3 regions of the Pseudomonas sp. AC016 genome follow, and region 1 is predicted to be linked to each of the others. Evidence: riboswitches for the same ligand, from Rfam matches in the RefSeq annotation. Region 1 holds a riboswitch; each other region holds the start of a gene.

What was found. A riboswitch is a leader RNA that binds a small molecule or an ion and turns the genes downstream of it on or off. The one in region 1 is predicted to bind cobalamin.
Region 2: another riboswitch for cobalamin. It lies ahead of AC0IXS_RS26345 (CbtB domain-containing protein); the one in region 1 lies ahead of AC0IXS_RS02860 (ABC transporter substrate-binding protein).
Region 3: another riboswitch for cobalamin. It lies ahead of cobO (cob(I)yrinic acid a,c-diamide adenosyltransferase); the one in region 1 lies ahead of AC0IXS_RS02860 (ABC transporter substrate-binding protein).

What each region holds. Positions count from the first base shown of each region.
Region 1 is NZ_CEEDCC010000001.1:691,814-698,290, reverse strand. Features, by position in the region: gene AC0IXS_RS02875 (peptidase U32 family protein) at 1-48, opposite strand, end outside; gene AC0IXS_RS02870 (ABC transporter ATP-binding protein) at 167-958, opposite strand; gene AC0IXS_RS02865 (FecCD family ABC transporter permease) at 955-1,977, opposite strand; gene AC0IXS_RS02860 (ABC transporter substrate-binding protein) at 1,974-2,987, opposite strand; cobalamin riboswitch at 3,123-3,319, opposite strand; gene AC0IXS_RS02855 (FadR/GntR family transcriptional regulator) at 3,338-4,054, opposite strand; gene AC0IXS_RS02850 (FadR/GntR family transcriptional regulator) at 4,163-4,897, shown strand; gene AC0IXS_RS02845 (oligogalacturonate-specific porin KdgM family protein) at 5,164-5,886, opposite strand; gene AC0IXS_RS02840 (ABC transporter ATP-binding protein) at 6,014-6,477, opposite strand, start outside.
Region 2 is NZ_CEEDCC010000001.1:5,841,350-5,847,826, reverse strand. Features, by position in the region: gene cobN (cobaltochelatase subunit CobN) at 1-1,588, opposite strand, end outside; gene cobW (cobalamin biosynthesis protein CobW) at 1,592-2,653, opposite strand; cobalamin riboswitch at 2,764-2,987, opposite strand; cobalamin riboswitch at 3,046-3,256, shown strand; gene AC0IXS_RS26345 (CbtB domain-containing protein) at 3,358-3,543, shown strand; gene AC0IXS_RS26340 (CbtA family protein) at 3,554-4,276, shown strand; gene AC0IXS_RS26335 (cobalamin biosynthesis protein) at 4,254-4,703, shown strand; gene cobM (precorrin-4 C(11)-methyltransferase) at 4,735-5,481, shown strand; gene AC0IXS_RS26325 (hypothetical protein) at 5,471-5,740, opposite strand; gene AC0IXS_RS26320 (TauD/TfdA dioxygenase family protein) at 5,905-6,477, opposite strand, start outside.
Region 3 is NZ_CEEDCC010000001.1:1,570,306-1,576,782, forward strand. Features, by position in the region: gene AC0IXS_RS06910 (cobyric acid synthase) at 1-53, opposite strand, end outside; gene cobD (threonine-phosphate decarboxylase CobD) at 53-1,054, opposite strand; gene cbiB (adenosylcobinamide-phosphate synthase CbiB) at 1,047-1,955, opposite strand; gene bluB (5,6-dimethylbenzimidazole synthase) at 1,952-2,602, opposite strand; gene AC0IXS_RS06930 (cobyrinate a,c-diamide synthase) at 2,599-3,894, opposite strand; gene cobO (cob(I)yrinic acid a,c-diamide adenosyltransferase) at 3,920-4,531, opposite strand; cobalamin riboswitch at 4,624-4,839, opposite strand; gene AC0IXS_RS06940 (PQQ-dependent sugar dehydrogenase) at 5,001-6,329, shown strand.

The DNA of each region.
Region 1 (6,477 bases):
GTCCCGTGCGGGGCTGAGCAATTCCAGGTGGTGTTTGGGTAGGGACATGGCTACGGCATCCGACGGCGGGCAAAGCGCGCATTGTAGTGCCATGGGCCGCGCTGCGCACCTGCGCTGATCGCTGCGGCGGCATTTACTGACTGTCGGTGGGGTGGAGGCGGCTGTTTCAGGGCGATCGCAGACGCAGAATCCGCGAGCCATCGAACGGGTCTGTCAGCCAGCGGCCCACCACTCCGAAGGTCTCCAGCAGCCGCTCGGGAGTCAGCACGTCTGCGGGTACGCCCAGCGCGACCATGCGGCCCTTTTCCATGACCGCCACCCGGTCGCAGTCCAGCGCCTGATTCAGGTCATGCAGGGCGATGACCGTGGTCACCGGTAACGCCTTGACCAGACCGAGAATGGTCAACTGATGCTGGATATCCAGGTGATTGGTCGGCTCGTCCAGCAACAGGATGCCCGGTCGCTGTGCCAGCGCCCTTGCGATATGCACCCGCTGCCGCTCGCCGCCGGACAGGGTATGCCAGGCGCGCTTGACGAAAGGCAGCATGTCCACGTCCACCAGCGCCTGCCGAACGATCCGGTCGTCGTGGTCGCTCCAGGGTGCAAGCGCCGACAACCAAGGCGTGCGGCCCAGCTCCACGGCATCCAGTACCGTAATTGCGTCACTGGTTTCTGCCTGTTGCTCGACCACCGCCAGCGCGCGGGCAATGTCGCGCCGGTTCAGGCTCGACAGAGGCCGTTCGCCGATCGTTACCTGACCGCTGGACGGCTTGTGGATGCCGGACAACAGCTTGAGCAGGGTCGATTTGCCCGAGCCGTTCGGCCCCACGATGCCCAGCGTTTCGCCTTGCGCGATGCTCAGATCCACGTCGCGCAGCAGTGTTGCGCCGCGAACCGAATAGCCAAGCCCTGTGCAACCGAGCGCCGGGGTGCCGATATCGGGAGTGAAGGCGTTCATCGTGTCCTGTTCCCCTGAATGAGGATCAGCGCAAATACCGGTGCGCCGATCAGGGCGGTGATCACCCCGATGGGCAGCGCCTGGCCCTTGATCAGGGTGCGGGAGAGAATGTCCGCAGCGATGAGGAACAGCGCGCCGCTCAAGGCGCTCAGTGGCACCAGCCGGGCATGGCGCACGCCGGTGAGCATACGTACAGCGTGGGGGATTACCAGACCGACAAAACCGATGGACCCCACAATCGAGACCATCACTGCCGTGACCAGGGCCGCAGTGGCGATCAACACGATCTGCACCCGCCGTACGGCGATGCCCAGAGACGCGGCGGAGTCGCTGCCGAAGGTGAAGGCATCCAGTGCGCGCCGATGCCAGAGGCACACCAGAAGGCCAAACAGCGCCGCCGGGACAGCCATCCACACCGAGGGCCAGCGTACGCCACTCAGGTTGCCCAGCAACCAGAACATGATGCCGCGCGCCTGTTCGGAGCTGGCCGACTTGGTGATCAGGAACGAGGTCAGCGCGTTGAACAGTTGCGAACCGGCAATGCCCGCCAGAATGATCTGCCCGGCCGCGGTGTTGCCCCGCGAGGAATGGGCGAGCAGGGCAACCAGAGAGAACGCCACCAGCGCACCGACAAAAGCGCCTGCCGACATGGAAATGACCCCGGCACCGAACCCCAGAATCGCCACCATGACTGCGCCGGTCGAGGCGCCGGCTGAAATGCCCAGCAGATAAGGGTCCGCCAGCGGGTTGCGCAACAGCGACTGCAGCACCACGCCACAAATGGCCAGCCCGGAACCGCAGGCTGCCGCCACGATGGCGCGGGTCAGCCGGTAATTCCAGACGATGCCTTCATCAATGGGGTCCAGCACATAGCCTGCCGCCCACAGTTTGTTGGCCAGCACCTGGAACACCACCTGCAGGCTGATCGAGGTCTCGCCAATGGCAGCGCCGACGATGATCGCCAGCAGCAGCACTGCCGAGACCCAGATCACATGGCCGAGCGCGACGGGCAGTTTCATGGAGTGGCGTTGAAACGGTTGGCGGCGGCGGACAGCTCTTCGATGCCGGTGAACAGGCGCAGGCTGGCCTGCATGCCTTCGGCGTCGATGATCACGATGCGGTCGTGCTTCACAGCGTCCATGTTGCGGGTCACCGGGTCAGACTTGAGGAATTCGATTTTCCTGCGGTAATCGTCGGCCGGAAAACGGCGACGGTCCATGCGGGCGATCACCAGAATGCTCGGGTTGGCCTTGGCGATGGTTTCCCAGCCAACGGTCGGCCACTCTTCATCGGACTGGACGATGTTACGCATCCCCAGATTATTGAGCATGAAGTCTGGAATACCCTTGCGACCCGCGACGAAAGGGTCGGCTTTCAGGTCGGAGCTTGAGAACCAGAACACTGCTGATACGTCTTTGTCGTGGTTCTGTTTGACGTTGGCCACTGCAGCGCTCAGGCGGGCCTTGAGATCGGCGACCAGTTTGTCGCCGCGCTCCTGCGCATCAAAGATCTGCGCCAGTTGCTCGATGCTCTTGTAGATGGTCTCGATGCGAAACGCTTCGAGGCGCGTGCCGTCGGCGCCGACCAGATTGTCCTTGCCTTCGCAGTCGGACGGCATGAGGTAGGTCGGGATTTTCAGTTCGTGGAACTGCTCCCGCGTGCCGACTGCGCCTTGCTTGCCGACCATCCATTCCAGCTGCACGGCAACCAGTTCGGGACGTTTGCCTATCACGGCCTCAAAACTGGGTTCGTTGTTGGCCAGGCGCTCGACCTTGTCGTTCTGCTCTTTGAAGCGCGGCAATACATCGTTGAACCACAGGGAGGTGCCGACCAGTCTGTCGCCCAGGCCCAGCTCGTAAAGCATCTCCGTGCCCGACTGGCCGATGGTCACTGCTTTGGTCGGCGCATGCTCGAACGTCAGCGAGTAGCCGCAGTTTTCAAGGGTCAGCGGATAGTGGGTCGGTGCGGCGAACGCAAGGCTTGAAAAGGTCAGGCTGGCAGCGAGTGCGGCAAGGCGGGGCAGTGACATGGAATGCGACCTCGATTCGAACGTGTGTCAGGGCGCACGCACAACAGGAAAACACATCCCGGCCTGCCGGAAACGGCAGCACTCGGCGCACCAAGGCCAGACGCAAGGATGTCCTTCCCGGGCACCCCGCCGGTTAGTGATTGATACAGGTCGGCAGGTCTCCTGACTGGCATGTCATCACCTGGCTCCGGCCTTCCCGGGGATCACCCAGTGGCAGTGGTGGAGCAGGCTCGATGCCTACAGTTGCGGGGGCAGTTTCGTTTCGGCTCGTGGCGTGAGGCGGGCGAATTCCCTGTTAGTTCCTCTCGGAAACCGACGGGCGGCATGGTAAACGATAAGGGATGGGCTCGCTATGGCTTTGCACGCAGGCGTTGCAGGCTGTTGATCAGGTGCAGACGCATGGCTGCACGGGCGGCGTCGCGATCCTGATGGGCGAGGGCGTCGAAGATCTGTTCCTGCTCGCGTTGCTGAATATGAGGATCGTCTTCCATCTGCAATGACGTGATGTTGCCGAAACCACTGCGCGCGCGCGGCAGAATGCTGCTGCCCAGCTGGTTCATCACATCGGTGAAGAAGCTGTTGGCGGTGCACAGGGAAATGCGGCGATGGAATTCGTAATCGGCCTGCAGGGTGTCCTGGCCGGTCCGTACGCAGCGGTGCAGTTCGTCGAGCGCCTGACGAATGGCGCTCAACTGTTCGGGCGTACGACGTTGTGCAGCCAGCGCGGCGGCTTCGGGCTCCAGGCTCAGTCGCAATTCTATGATTGCCACGGCGTCGCCGGGTGTGCCGATGGACAGCTCGTCCGACGGATCGGCCCTGGCCTCGGAGGCGTCGACAACAAAGGTGCCGATGCCATGCCGGGTCTCGACCAGTCCTTCGGCCTGCAGGCGTGACATGGCTTCACGGACAACGGTACGACTGACCCCGGTTTCACGAATGATCACCTGCTCGGTGGGCAGTTTTTCGCCGCTCTGGATCTCGCCTTCGCGAATTTTGCGGGCGAATTCGGCAACCAATTGCTGGGTCAGGCTGGAACGGCGGCCTTTAGGGGATGCGGTAGGTTCCATGGCGGGTGATCAGGTCCGTGTCGGGGCGCTGAGTATAACCTCACTCAGGGCGTGTTTTGTGCGGGGATCGCAGCCTATACTCGGGTATTCGATAGACATGAGGCTGCAATGTCGGACAACGCGCTTTCCTCGCAAAAGAATCACCGCCGCCTGGCTGAAACCCTGGTCGACCGCTTTGCCCAGCGCATGCGTGACGGAGTGCTTCAGCGTGGCGAGAAGCTGCCTTCCGAGCTCAACATCATGGAGGCCGAGGGCGTCAGCCGCACGGTGGTGCGCGATGCGTTGTCGCGAATGCAGGCGGCGGGGCTGGTGGAAACGCGTCATGGGGTCGGGACCTTCGTGCTCGATATGCCACCGCCGGAAGGGTTTTCCGTCGGGCCTGCCACTATTGTCACGGTGGCGGATGTACTGAACCTGCTGGAGTTTCGTCTGAGCCTTGAGGTCGAAGCGGCAGGTCTGGCGGCACAACGGCGCAGTCCTGAAGCATTGCTGGAGCTCAAGCGGGCCTTCGACGCCCTGCTGGAGGGGCCGCAGAAGTCCGGAACGACCATCAACGCCGACTTTCAGTTTCACCTCAGGATTGCCAAGGCGTCCGGCAATGCCTACCTGATCGATATCATGAAACACCTCGGCACCAAGCTGATTCCCCGCACCCGGATGAACTCGGCCTACACCGGCCAGAGCGACCGAAATGCCTATCTGGCTGGCATCAATGCCGAACACCGGCAGATCTACAGCGCCATTGCCGAAGGCAACGTCGACGCCGCCCGCTCGGCCATGTACCTGCACCTCAACGGCAGCCGCATGCGCCTGCGCAGGACACAGGCCCTGTACAGCGACTGACATCGAAGGGACGCAGAGCGTCCCGGGCTGCATGCCGACGCGGAGCATCGGCACGATCAACTTTGTCAGCCCTACCTGATCGTTCCTCACGCTCCAGCGTGGGAATGCCTCTTGGGACGCTCCGCGTCCCGGGCTGCATGCCGACGCGGAGCATCGGCACGATCAGCTTTGTCGGCCTTACGCTGATCGTTCCTCACGCTCCAGCGTGGGAATGCCTCTTGGGACGCTCCGCGTCCCGGCGACCTGCGGCAGTGCTCGGCCAACCCTCAAAGAAAGTTGTACTGCACACCCACCCGCAATCTCAGCTGGCGCTTGTCGTCCTCGGAGTTGACCTTGATGTCGCCGACTTCGAAAAACGGCACCCAGTTCTTGTCCCATTTGTATTTGAAGGCTGCGTTCTGTTCATAGTCGGTCTTGTCGTTGTCGTAGCGGATGTAGTCGGCGTCGAAGTAGGTGAACTGATACTCGTAGGACCAGGGGCCTTTGGTGGCGTAGTTGACCCAGACGTCGTAGCGGTTGACTGACTGATCGTTCATCTGGTTATCGGGCATGTCCCTGTTGACGCGGTCACGGTCGAGTTTGATCGAGTCATACCGGTAGCGACCGGAAAGCGTCAGTTGATCGGTGACCTTGTAGCCGACCTTCAGCCCCATCTTGTAGGCCGTGGAGCGCTCGATGCTTTCCAGTGCGAGGGAGGGGGTCAGCAGCCACTTGTCATTGAGCTTGTGCTGATAACTGACCGTCAGTTCGTGGCCGTTGCCAACGGTGTTGTCGAACGCGACGTCCTGGCGATCACCCGCCGTTTTGTACTTCAGTTCACCTTCAAAGCCCCAGCCGCTGTCCAGCCGCGTGCCGAACTTGACCCGGTCGGCGTGCATGCGGGTGCTTTCTGCGTATTGGTGGCGATAGTTGATGTAGGCGCTGTCGGCATGGGTCCATGCGCTTGGGAACAGGGCGGCCAGGGAGAGCAAAGCGATTGATTTTTTCATTTTTTTATTCTTGTTCGAGTGAGAAAAAAGGTGTTTGAGGTAAATCGCAGGCAGCCGGATCCGATGGCCGGTTCGGCCAGGGATCACGCTGTCAGCAGGGTTCGTTGGTGTGCAGGACCTGCAGCGGTCATCCGCTCGGTCGTGCGTCCATGTCGCGGCTGGCCTGGATCAGCAGTCGTGAGTAGTCGTGCTGCGCCTGATCGTTGCTCAACTGGCTGCTGTCGAGCGTCTCCACGACCTGGCCCAGTTGCATGACGGCAACCCGGTCGCACAGGTGCGCGACCACGCCCAGATCGTGCGTCACCATCAGGTAGGTCAGGCCCTGCTGCTGACGAAGGTCCGCCAGCAGGTTGAGGATTTCAGCCTGCACCGAGACGTCGAGCGCCGAGGTCGGTTCATCCAGCAGCAACACGCGCGGCTCCAGAATCAGCGCTCTGGCAATCGCGACTCGCTGACGCTGGCCACCGGACAGTTGATGCGGGTAACGAAAGCGGAAACTCTCGTTGAGGCCGACGCGGTTCAGCACGTCGCAGACGCGTCGGTCACGCTGATCGATCTTGTGGATGCTCAGCGGTTCCTTGAGGGCCGCGT
Region 2 (6,477 bases), 5.1 Mb from region 1:
AGCCGTGCGGAGGAACCAGATCCGGGTCGTGGTAGACCGCGCTTGGATCGACCTGATAGCCGCGTGCCGGCTGAATGCCGACGAAGGTCAAACCATAGCGTATGCCTGCGATCATCATCCGGCCGCTGCGGAACATTGGGTCGGCGTCCGGCGCGCCCCAACGGGCGTTCACCGCGTCACGATTGGCTTGCGGCAGCGCATTGAACGCGTCCAGGTATTCTTCCAGCGCCATGCTCTGCTGACACGGGCGCTGATCGACGCTGTCCAGATCATTGGTCACGCCGCCAAGCAATTGCTTGATCAGTTCAGTGCCGCTGTCGGGTAGCCCGGCCAGCGGATAACCCTCGGCCTGCATGGCGCGCAGGATATTCAGCGCGGCGGCGGGCGTGTCCAGCCCGACGCCGTTGCCGATTCGGCCATCGCGGGTCGGGTAGTTGGCGAGAATCAGCGCCACACGCTTGTCGGCATTGGGCAGGCGCGCCAGCAGAATCCAGCGTCGTGCCAGCTGGGCAACGAAGTCCATGCGCTCAGGATGCGCCCGATAGCAGACCACATCGGACTGACTGCGCTCGCTGCGCCATGCCAGATCCTTGAAGCTGATCGGCCTACTGATGATGCGTCCGTCCAGCTCCGGCAACGCGATGTGCATCGCCAGATCGCGCGCACCCAGGCCTTGCGCACTGGCACTCCAGGCAGGCTCGTTGTCTTGCGCACAGATGGCCTGGATCACCGGTACATCGCGCCGAAACGGTCGCAAATGCGGCGTTTCAGGGCTCGATTGAGCAAAGCCGGTGGTATTGAGGATCAGTTCGACTCCGGCCTCATCCAGCCAGTCTTCTACCTGCGTGAAGCAGCCAGCCTCCTTTAGGCTGGCGACGGCGATCGGCAAAGGGTTGAGGCCCTGCGCCTGCAGTCGCTCGCAAAACTCATCGATGAACCCGGTGTTGGCGGCCTGCAGGTGCGAACGATAGAACAGCAGCGCTGCAACAGGCTGATCGTTGCGCCAGTCAGCCCGCCAGTCCGCCAATCCGGCAGTTGCCCGCTTCGGATGATAAATAGCGGTGCGTGGCAGTGGCTGGGGTTCGGCCCATGAATAGTCGCGCGAAAGCCAGGTGCTGGCGATGCAGCTATAAAGGTCCAACGCATTCTGTAGACCGCCCTGACGCAGAAATTGCCACAGGCGGTTGCAGTCGGTCGCCGCAACGGTGCTCAGGTCGATCAATTCCGGATCGTGCCGGTCACACCCCGGCACCATAATCACCGTGACGCCCTGCGCAGCCAGCTCCATCAGCCGCTCGACGCCGTAACGCCAGTAGCCAATGCCGCCGTGCAGGGAAAGCAAAATCACTTTGGCGTGGCGCAGTACCTCATCGACATACAGATCGACCGAGGCGTGATTCTGCACCTGCATCGGGTTGGCCAGACGCAGACTGGGATAATCCTCCGGCAACTGCCGGGCGGCTTCGGCGAGCAGCGCCAGACTCGAATCGCCACTGCAGAGAATCACCAGATCGGCGGGGGTCTGCCCCAGATCAGCGATGCTGTCGTCGGGTACGAAACCGCCGGGCTGGGTTCTCAGCAGGTGCATGGGTCAGCCTGCGATCGCGGCGTTGAGTTGAGCTTCCAGCGCAGCAGCGTCCAGCTCCTGGCCGATCAGCACCAGATGGGTCATGCGCTCTTCGTGGGCGCGCCAGGCACGGTCGAAATGCTTGTCGAAACGCGTGCCCACGCCCTGAATCAGCAGGCGCATCGGCTTGCCGGGAATCGCAGCAAAACCCTTGACGCGCAGGATGCCGTGCTGCACAACCAGTTGGGTCAGCGCGTTGAGCAGCGCCGCTTCATCGGCCTGTGGCAGTTTGATGGAAATAGAATCGAAGGCGTCGTGATCGTGATCATCGTCTTCACCGTCGTGATGGTCATGGTGCGTCTTGCGACCGTCGATGTGGACTTCGGATTCGGCACCGACACCCAGCAAGACGCTGATCGGCAGGCGGCCACTGCTGGCCTCGATCACCTTGACGGCAGGCGGCAACTCTTCGGCGACTTCGGCGCGAACCTTGGCCAGACCGTCAACGTCGATCATGTCGGCCTTGTTGAGGATGACCAGATCGGCGCTGGCCAGTTGATCGGCGAACAGCTCGTGCAGCGGCGACTCGTGGTCCAGGTTCGGATCAAGCTTGCGCTGGGCATCGACCTGATCCGGGAAGGCCGCAAAAGTGCCCGCCAGTACCGCCGGGCTGTCGACGACAGTGATGACCGCGTCGACCGTGCAGGCGTTACGGATTTCCGGCCACTGGAAAGCCTGAACCAGAGGCTTTGGCAGCGCCAGGCCGCTGGTTTCGATCAGGATGTGATCCAGATCGCCACGACGGGCGACCAGCTCACGCATCACCGGGAAGAACTCTTCCTGAACGGTGCAGCACAGGCAGCCGTTGGCCAGTTCGTAGACACGACCGTTGGCTTCCTCTTCGGTACAGCCGATGGTGCACTGCTTGAGGATTTCGCCGTCGATGCCCAGCTCGCCGAATTCGTTGACGATCACGGCAATGCGACGCCCTTCGGCGTTATCGAGCATGTGCCGCAACAGGGTGGTCTTGCCCGAGCCCAGGAAGCCGGTGACGATGGTGACGGGAAGCTTGGCCAGTGTTTTCATCAGATGCCCTTGTGGCAATGCGGCGGGCAAACAGGACGAGAGCCGCGTGCCACGCACGCGGATCAGATCGCCACCGGATCACCCCGCCCGGTTGTAGTGAGAATTCGCAGGCCTTGGCCCGGTTCGAGGCAGGTCTCCTGGCTTACGGCAGCGCATTGCAGGCTTTCGGGCCTTGCCAACGCGCGCTCATCGCGCCTTCCCGCCGGGGCAGTGGCTGTGCGATGAACATGACCGTTTACAGTTGCGGGGGCAGCTGCGGCATCGACCGCATTCCCGTCTTAGCTGCGCTTGCGCACTGGGCAGCAAGCGAAGAACCTCGAACCGGCAAGGCTACGCAGTGACCGCTGGCAGGTCAATCGCTGAGATTGACGATCCCCCGCGACGCGTGGTCTCCTGTGCGCCTTGTTACGGGTGCCCCTCACGGGGTGAAACGGGAAACCGGTGCGCTCAGATCGTTGAGCAAGTCCGGTGCTGCCCCCGCAACGGTAAGCGAGAGGAAGTCAGATCCACTGTGCTCAGGCATGGGAAGGTGACTTCGAAGGACGGACAGTGCTGTCACGTCCCCTCGCGAGCCCGGAGACCGGCCCGCTACGTTTGCAAATGACACACCCGCGGTGGGCGGGCGCCGTTGAAACCTCTGACGTTCGTCAGCGGGTATCTTTGCGCATGGCCCGCTTTTGCCCAACGTCTCCAGAGGGAACGCCATGACGACCATCAGCAGCAGCCATTCGGCCGCAGCAAGCTCCACCCGCACGCAACGTCTCACCGCCGCCATCAGCGCCGTACTGCTGGGCGCGTGCCTGGTGTACTTTGCAGGGTTCTCGCACATCGCCGCCGTGCACAACGCGGCACACGACACCCGTCACAGCGCTGCCTTCCCTTGTCATTGAGGACAACACAATGTTCAAGCGAATCGCCTCCACCGCAGGCTTCACCGGCCTGCTCGCAGCGCTGCTACTGACCTTGTTGCAAAGCTTCTGGGTCGTCCCGTTGATCCAACAGGCCGAGACTTACGAAAACGCACCTGCCGAACACGAGCATGAACAGGCTGGCGGCGTTGTGGCCGAGCACAGTCATGAACATGATAAAGCCGCCTGGGAGCCGGAAAACGGCTGGCAGCGCGTGCTATCCACCACCGGCGGCAATCTGGTGGTCGCGGTTGGTTTCGCACTGATGCTTGCCGGGCTTTACACCTTGCGCGCACCGGGCAGTCCGCTTCAGGGCGCCGGATGGGGACTGGCCGGTTTCGCCGTCTTCGTGCTGGCCCCAACCCTGGGCCTGCCACCGGAACTGCCGGGCACCGCAGCGGCCGAACTCGGTCAGCGTCAGTTCTGGTGGATTGGCACCGCAGCCTCTACCGCTGCTGGCCTCGCGCTGCTGATCTTCGGTCAGAACCTGCTGCTCAAAGTGCTGGGCGTTGCCATTCTGGTTGCGCCTCATGTGATCGGCGCACCGCAGCCGCTGGTTCATGAGAGTCTCGCGCCTGAAGCACTCGAATCGCAGTTCATCATCGCTTCGCTGCTGACCAATGCCGTGTTCTGGGTAGCATTGGGCCTGATCAGCGCCTGGCTGTTCCGCCGCAACAACGCCGATCTGCAGCATGCCGAACCGTACCCGGCCTGAGCAGACGAACGCCCTGCCCGCTTCTGTCATCGTCGCGGGCCTGGGGTGTCGGCGCGGCTGCTCTGCCCTTCAGTTGCATGAACTGCTGGAGTGCCACCTCAGCGCGCATGGACTCGACATAAGCGACATTACCGCGCTGGCCTCCATCGACCTGAAAAGCGAAGAGCCCGGCCTGCTGGCGCTGGCGCGACAACTGGCCGTGCCACTGGTGTTCTTCAACGCGGCGCAACTGGTGTACTGGGATCTTCACCTCACCCATCGCTCGGCGAATGTGCTGCAACACACCGGCTGCCACGGCGTCGCCGAAGGTTCGGCGCTGGCCCTTGCGGCGCAATTGGGTGATGGCACTGCCGGACTGGTGATCGAACGCCAGAAAAGCACCCACGCTACATTTGCCTTGGCAACCAGCCCCGCAACCGGCGGATAATTCCGACAATGAGTCATTTCAGGAGATTCCCTTGACCGTTTTTTTCATCGGTGCAGGCCCCGGCGACCCGGAGCTGATCACCGTCAAGGGCCAGCGCCTGATTCGCACTTGCCCGGTCATCATCTACGCAGGCTCGCTGGTGCCCATCGCGGTACTTGAGGGCAATCAGGCTATGCAGGTGGTCAACAGCGCCGAGCTGCACCTGGAACAGATCATCGAACTGATCAAGACCGCTCATGCGCAAGGCCAGGACGTGGCACGCGTGCATTCGGGTGATCCAAGCCTGTATGGCGCCATCGGCGAGCAGATCCGTCATTTGCGCGAGCTGGGCATTCCCTTTGAAATCATCCCCGGCGTTACGGCAACGGCGGCCTGCGCGGCGTTGCTCGGCACAGAACTCACCCTGCCGGACATCTCGCAAAGCGTGATCCTGACCCGCTACGCCGACAAGACCTCAATGCCGCCCGGCGAAGAATTGGCCAGCCTTGCTCAGCATCGGGCCACGATGGCGATTCATCTGGGGGTCAACAATCTGCACCGGATCATCGAAGAGCTCATACCGCATTACGGCGCGGACTGCCCGATTGCCGTGGTGCATCGCGCCAGCTGGCCGGATCAGGACTGGGTACAGGGCACGTTGGCGGACATCGAAGAAAAGGTGCAGGCCAAGGGGTTCCGGCGCACCGCACTGATACTGGTAGGACGCGTGCTGGCAAACGATACGTTCAGCGAATCATCACTGTATCGGGCAGGTCATGCCCATCTGTTCAGACCTTAGCGACAGAGCTCGGCAAGCAGCGGGCACCCGCAATGGTGTGGACATAGTCAGACGCGGCCCCGGCATTGCTGAAACGACGCAGGTCGTCCGGTGGCAGCTGACGTGACTGAACTGGCTGTGTACGGACCTTTTCATTCACCTGCGAATCAGGCGTGATATCGCTGCCAAAGTGGGGAAACGGCTCTTGCGCCGCCCAGCCTCCTGCAGCCAGCAACAGCAACACGAACACACCCGCGATGGGTTCCTTGGTACCGCGCATGGATCCGCACATAGGTCTTTCCTCCAGCCGACTGATAACGGCTCGTTACACCAATGACTGGCCGAGCATAAGCGCCCGAATGTCGCGAACATGTGAACGCATGGTGTGAGTCAATGCGTAAATGTACACATGAGTCTATTTTCGAACAACATCACAGTCGGGGCTCATTCAAACGGTTCCTCGCCTTGCAGCTTGGTGCGATGCATCAAACGCCCGCATTCCGGGTCATACGCCTCGGCACGATGCATGGTGCCCGTGTTGTCCCAGATCACCAGATCACCCACCTGCCATTCGTGGCTGTAGCTGAACGAATCACCCGTCGCCCACTCACGCAGTTCGACCAGAATCCGTGCGCTCTCGGCCCGGCTGACGCCCGCCACCTGCTGCGCCGTGCAGCCCAGAATCAGCGACTTACGACCTGAGCGATGCTTCCACACCAGCGGCAGTTCTTTTTCGCCAATGGCCTGCATGACCTTGAGCGTCGCCAGACTCGGCTCGGGATTGTAGTAAAACAGCGACGACCAGGGCGCGTGCACGACACGCATGCCGGCATAGCGCAGCTTGTCCGCCGAAGACAGCGCCTCATAAGCCGCATACGTATTGCAAAACCCGGTATTGCCACCCCAGGTCGCCGTCACCTTGCAGGACAGAAGCGAGGCCAGGATGGGCACATCACTGCTGGTGCCGTCGATGTGCCAATACAGCGAACCCTTCAGATACTCGGCACCCGCCGGGTT
Region 3 (6,477 bases), 880 kb from region 1:
AGCGTGCTTTTGCCGGCGTCGGATGTGGTGCCTTGTACCATCAGCGTGGCCATCAGGATTCCTTGCGGTATTCAAACAGAACAGTGTGCAGACGCCGCCAGTCGGCTTCGTCGCAGGGCAGCCCGAAACGCAGGCTGGAGACTTCAGGCGTCGACCCTTCGAACAGGCGCAGCAACACCCCGCGTCGGGCACAGAACTCATGGATGGCCCGGGCTTCTGGCGTGACCAGCCATTGAAACAGTGCACAGCCGCCTTGTGGGGCAAGTCCGTACAGCTCGAGCAGAGCCACCAGACGGTCGCGCGCCTGGTCGGTGCGCACGCGCTGCTGCGCCTGCCATTCGCGGTCATTCAGACACGCCTGCCCCAGAATCCGCGTCGGACCGCCGACCGACCACGGGCCGATTTCGTGCGCCAGCAACCTGAGCAGCGCGGGTTCGGCCAGCACGAAGCCAAGCCTGACCCCGGCCAATCCGAAAAACTTGCCGAACGAGCGCAGCACGACCAGTCCGATACGCCAGGTTTCAGCTGCCAGGCTCAGCTCAGGGGTGTTATCCATGAAGGCCTCGTCCACCACCAGCCAGCCGCCCCGCTCTGCCAGCCGCGCATGCCATCCCAGCAGGCGCTCGGCGCTCAGGCGCAGGCCGGTCGGGTTGTTGGGATTGACCACCACCAGCACATCAAGGCTGTCGAGGAAGTAATCCACTTCGTGCTCGCCGACCTCACGCACCAGATAACCCTGCTTGCGCCAGGCATGCGCATGTTCGGCGTAGCATGGCGACAGCACGCCCACCCGCCCCGTACTGCGCACTCGCGGCAGGGCCTGGATTGCCGCCTGCGAACCCGCTACAGGCAATACCTCTGACACGCCATAATAGGCGCAGGCGGCAGTCTCGAGACCATCATCGTTCTCGGGCAGGCGCGCCCAGGCACGCAAAGGAATCTCCGGCACCGGCACGGACCACGGCGCAATGCCGGTGGACAAATCCAGCCACTCGGCCTGATTGATGCCGTAGTGCTGCGCCGCAGCGCGCAGGCGCCCGCCGTGCTCAAGCATAGAATGCTGTCCCGACGCACAGCACCAGCAACCACAGCCACACGCCGCGCTGCACCAGTTCCCAGCCACGGTCGATGGAGTCGGCATCTGCCGGAACGCCTTCGCCCAATTGCGGACGCTGATGCAGCTCGCCGTGATAGATCGCCGCGCCACCCAATTCGACGCCCAGCGCGCCAGCACCGGCCGCCATTACCGGACCTGCGTTGGGACTGTCCCAGGTCGGTCCCTGAGTGCGCCAGCAGCGCAGCGCCAACCGAGTCTTGCCCAGCAGCGCGTAGGTCAGCGCCACCAGGCGTGCAGGAATATAGTTGAGCAGGTCATCGATCTTCGCCGCAGCCCAGCCGAAACGCTCGAAACGTTCATTGCGATAGCCCCACATGGCATCCAGCGTATTGCTCAGGCGATACAGCACCACGCCGGGAACACCGGCTACGACAAACCAGAACAGTGCAGCGAATATTGCATCGCTGCCGTTTTCCAGCACCGACTCGGTGGCCGCGCGGGCGACTTCAGTTGCATCCAGTTCGCTGGTCTGGCGGCTGACCAGATAGCCGACGCGACGACGCGCCTCCTCCAGATCATCGCTGCGCAATGCCTGGGCCACCGGCTGCACATGCTCACCGAGACTGCGCATGCCCAGCGCGCAATACAGCGCCAGAATCTCCACCAGCCAACCCACGAACGGTGCCCAACTCAGCAGCGTGGCCAGCAGTGTCAGCGGGATCACCGCCACGAACCAGGCCGTGACGCCATGGCTGCGCCAGCCCCGGCCGCCACTGTTGAAGCGCTGCTCCAGACGATTGGCAAAGCGCCCGAACGCCACCAGCGGATGGGAGCGTTTCGGCTCGCCGAGCAGCGCATCCAGCGCAACCCCGGCCACGCTCAACAGCGCCACACTCATTGACTCACTCCCCATTGATTCTCATACAACAGTTCACTCAGCGGACGCGCCTGCGCCCAGCCCTCCAGCACGAGCATGGGTGCTGGGTAAAATTCTTTCACGGGGCCCAGGCAGAGAATCGCCAGCGGCTTGGCGCCTTCCGGCATCGCCAACAGATCGGCCAGTGCGTCAGGGTCGAACAACGACACCCAGCCCATGCCCAGCCCTTCGGCGCGCGCAGCCAGCCACAGGTTCTGGATCGCGCAGGACAACGACGCCATGTCCATTTCCGGCAGGGTGCGACGGCCAAAGATGTGCTGCTCGCGACCTTCCATCAGCGCGGCAACCAGCACCTCGGCGCAGTCGTTGATGCCTTCGACCTTGAGCTTCATGAACTCGTCGGTCCGCTCGCCCAGTGCCTCGGCCGTGCGGACCCGCTCTTCTTCGACCTGCGCCTGCATCCTGACACGCAGTGCCGGGTCGCTGATCCGAATGAACCGCCAGGGCTGCATCAGGCCAACGCTGGGTGCCTGGTGTGCAGCTTCCAGCAAACGGGCAAGCAGTTCGGGCGCCACGCTGCCACCGACGAAGTGCCGCATGTCGCGGCGCTCGGCAATAGCGCGGTACACCGCTGCCCGCTCTTCATCATTGAACGCATGTTCGGTCATGGCTTGAACAGGGCCGCAATCGCCTGGGGACAGGACGGAAAATAGAAATGGATATAGGTCGCGGTAAGACGGCCTTCACGATAAACCGCTTCCGCACCGCGCCCGCCGTTGGGGCTGACGCCTCGGCCAATCGGCTGCAGTTCGGTGGTGGTCAAAGAATGGTGATAGGTGTGACCGCGCAACTCGCCTTCCGGCATCTCGACCGCCTGCAACGCCAGCGCTGCCAGACGCTTCTGCATCGCCGCCTCGCCCGCCAGCAGACCGACCAGTTCAGCGCGCACGCCTTCAACATCGGTCAGGGCTTCGAGCAGATACAGCATGCCGCCGCATTCGGCCAATGTAGGCTTGCCTGCCGCATGGTGCGCTCGAATATCGGCCAGCATCGTGGCGTTGGCAGACAGCTCGACGTGATGCAGCTCGGGATAGCCGCCGGGCAGGTACAGGCTGTCTGCTTCAGGCAGATGGCTGTCGCGGATCGGCGAGAAGAAGCTCAGTTCCGCGCCCATATTGCGCAGCAGATCGAGACTCGCGCCGTAGGTGAACGCAAAGGCTCCATCGCGAGCCACGGCAATCCGTACGCCGTCCAGCCAGCGCTCGACATGAACCGGTTCTGGCGCAGTGAACGTGACCGCAGGCGGCAAGGCCACCTCACAGGTGGAGGCCAGGGCCGCAGCGGCCATGTCCAGACGCAGGTCCAGGTCGTTGAGTTCGTCGGCCTGCACCAGCCCCAAATGGCGACTGGGCAGTTCGAAGCCGGTTTCACGGGACAGCGCGCCATACCAGCGCAGGCCTTCGGTCAGGCTGTTTTCCAGCAACTGCGCATGACGTACGGTGCCCACGCGATTGGCCAGCACGCCGGCAAACGGCAGGTCAGGCTGATAGCGCGCCAGCCCCAGCGCCAGGGCACCGAAGGTCTGGGCCATCGCCGTGCCGTCAATCACGCCGAGCACCGGTACGCCGAAGTGCCGCGCCAGATCAGCACTGGACGGCGTGCCGTCGAACAAGCCCATCACGCCTTCGATAAGGATCAGGTCCGCGTCTTCGGCGGCTTCCCACAGCAGGCGACGGCTCTCGTCGGCACCGACCATCCACAGGTCCAGCTGAAACACCGGCGCCCCGCTCGCCCGCTCGAGAATCATGGGATCGAGAAAGTCCGGGCCACACTTGAAGACCCGTACCTTGCGCCCCTGATTGCGGTGCAGGCGTGCCAGTGCTGCGGTGACGGTGGTCTTGCCCTGACCGGAGGCCGGTGCAGCGATCAGTACTGCCGGGCAATCCCTGGGGGTTCTCATGAACGGATGCTCATAACGGAATGGCTCACAGTTCGATACCTTTCTGCGCCCGGATGCCGGACTGGAATGCATGTTTGACCACGCCGATATCCGAAACGGTATCCGCCAGGTCGATCAGTTCGGGTTTTGCGCCACGGCCGGTCACCACCACATGCTGCATGGGCGGGCGCGCCTGAAGATCGGTCAATACCTGTTCAAGATCCAGATAGCCGTGCTTGAGGGCAATGTTCAGCTCGTCGAGCACCACCAGACCGATAGCCGGGTCGCGCAGCATTTCCAGGCTCACGGCCCAGGCAGCTTCGGCGGCCGCGATATCGCGCTGGCGATCCTGGGTTTCCCAGGTAAAGCCCTCGCCCATCACGTGATAGCGCACCTGCTCGGGGAAGCGGCGGAAAAACATTTCCTCGCCTGTGCTGTTGCGCCCCTTGATGAACTGCACCACGCCGCACTGCATGCCATGGCCCATTGCCCGCGCAAGCATGCCGAACGCCGAGCTGCTCTTGCCCTTGCCATTGCCGGACAACACCAGCAACAGGCCGCATTCATTGGGCGAGCTGGCGATACGTTCGTCCATCACGGCTTTCTTGCGCTGCATGCGCGCCAGATGGCGTTCGTCGCGTTCGGGGGATTCGTTCATCTCGGCTCTCCGCTCGGGGGGTCGCGAAAGCAGACGGAAGGACAGCACTGAACAGCACGGCAACGCCCTGCACAGAGCATCACCCTCCGTGATGCCATTGAGTATTTCAGGCCGGTCTCCGGGCTCATGAGCGGGTCATCCGGGCTGCACGCCTTCCCGCGTCGAAACGCAGTGGCACGATGCACAGCCTTGACTCATTTACCGTTGCGGGGGCAGCGCCGGAATCGGATCGTCAGACCCTCACCGGCTTCCCTGTTTCACCCTGCCAATCGGGAGGATTGCAGAGCACCTGAAACAAACCGCGAAGGGTAGAGGGTTGGGGGTGGAGCGTCAATCGACACCGCAGTACACAGGGCATAAAGGCCATTCACTTGCATGACGCCGCCGGATGGTGGCTCGCAATTGAACCTCGGCGGTCAGGGTATCTCTATCCCTTACTGGACCAAGCCTTTGTCGATGGAGATTCACGATGTTCAAAATCAGACCACAGTACGCCGTACTGCTTCTGCTCGCAGGCGGCCTCGCGGCGTGCGGCGAATCTTCGACCTTGCAGGTCTCGGATGGAACAGGGCCTTCTCCAAAACTGCCGGAGCCGAACAAGACACTGATTCCGACGGTCAACATCGCCCCGGCCATCGGCTGGGAAAAGGACGCAAAACCGGTGGCCGCGCCAGGCACCCAGGTTGGCGCCTTCGCTGAACATCTGGATCACCCGCGCTGGCTGTACGTGCTACCCAACGGCGACGTACTGGTCGCGGAAACCAACTCACCGGCCAAGCCGGATGATGGCAAAGGCATCCGTGGCTGGGTCATGGAGAAGGTCATGGGCCGCGCCGGTGCGGGCGTACCGAGCGCCAACCGCATCACCCTGCTGCGCGACACCAACAATGACGGCGTGGCCGAAACCCGCAGCGTCTTTCTGCAGAACCTCAACTCGCCGTTCGGCATGACACTGGTGGGCAACAAGCTGTACGTGGCCGACACCGACCGCCTGATCAGCTTCCCGTATGAAAACGGCCAGACCTCGATCAGCGCCCAGCCGACCAAAGTGGTCGACCTGCCGGGCGGCACGCTGAATCACCACTGGACCAAGAACGTCATTGCCAGCAAGGACGGCAGCAAGCTGTACGTGACCGTCGGTTCCAACAGCAACGTGGCCGAGAACGGCATGGACAAGGAAGAAGGCCGTGCAGCGATCTGGGAAGTGGACGCTGCCACCGGCAACCATCGCATCTTCGCCTCGGGGCTGCGCAACCCCAACGGGATGGATTGGGAGCCAACCACTGGAAAACTGTGGACAGCCGTCAACGAGCGTGACGAGATCGGCAGCGATCTGGTGCCCGATTACGTGACCTCGGTGCAGGACGGCGGCTTCTATGGCTGGCCTTACAGCTACTACGGCCAGCACGTGGACGAGCGCGTCAAACCGCAGAACCCGGCACTGGTCGCCAAGGCCATCGCCCCCGATTATGCGGTCGGCCCGCACACAGCATCACTGGGGCTGGTGTTCGCCGACGGCAAGACGCTGGCAGCACCGTTCAACGAAGGCCTGTTTATCGGCCAGCATGGTTCGTGGAACCGCAAACCGCACAGTGGTTACAAGGTGGTATTCGTGCCCTTCAGCGGCGGCAAACCCAACGGCGCGCCTGTCGACGTGCTGACCGGCTTCCTCAACAGCGACGAAAAGGCCATGGGCCGTCCGGTAGGTGTGGTCAACGACCATCGCGGCGGATTGCTGGTGGCGGATGACGTGGGCAACAAGATCTGGCGCGTGACGTCGGTGAAGGCGGCTCAATAACGCGGTGACGCTCAGAGCCGGACGCGGAGCGTCCTGGGAGGCATTCCCACGCAGAGCGTAGGAACGATCACCATTTACTGAATGAACGTGGCTTTTCCCACAATCCGCTGTTATCTGCACGACAACGGCAGAAGCTGCGGCATCAGCG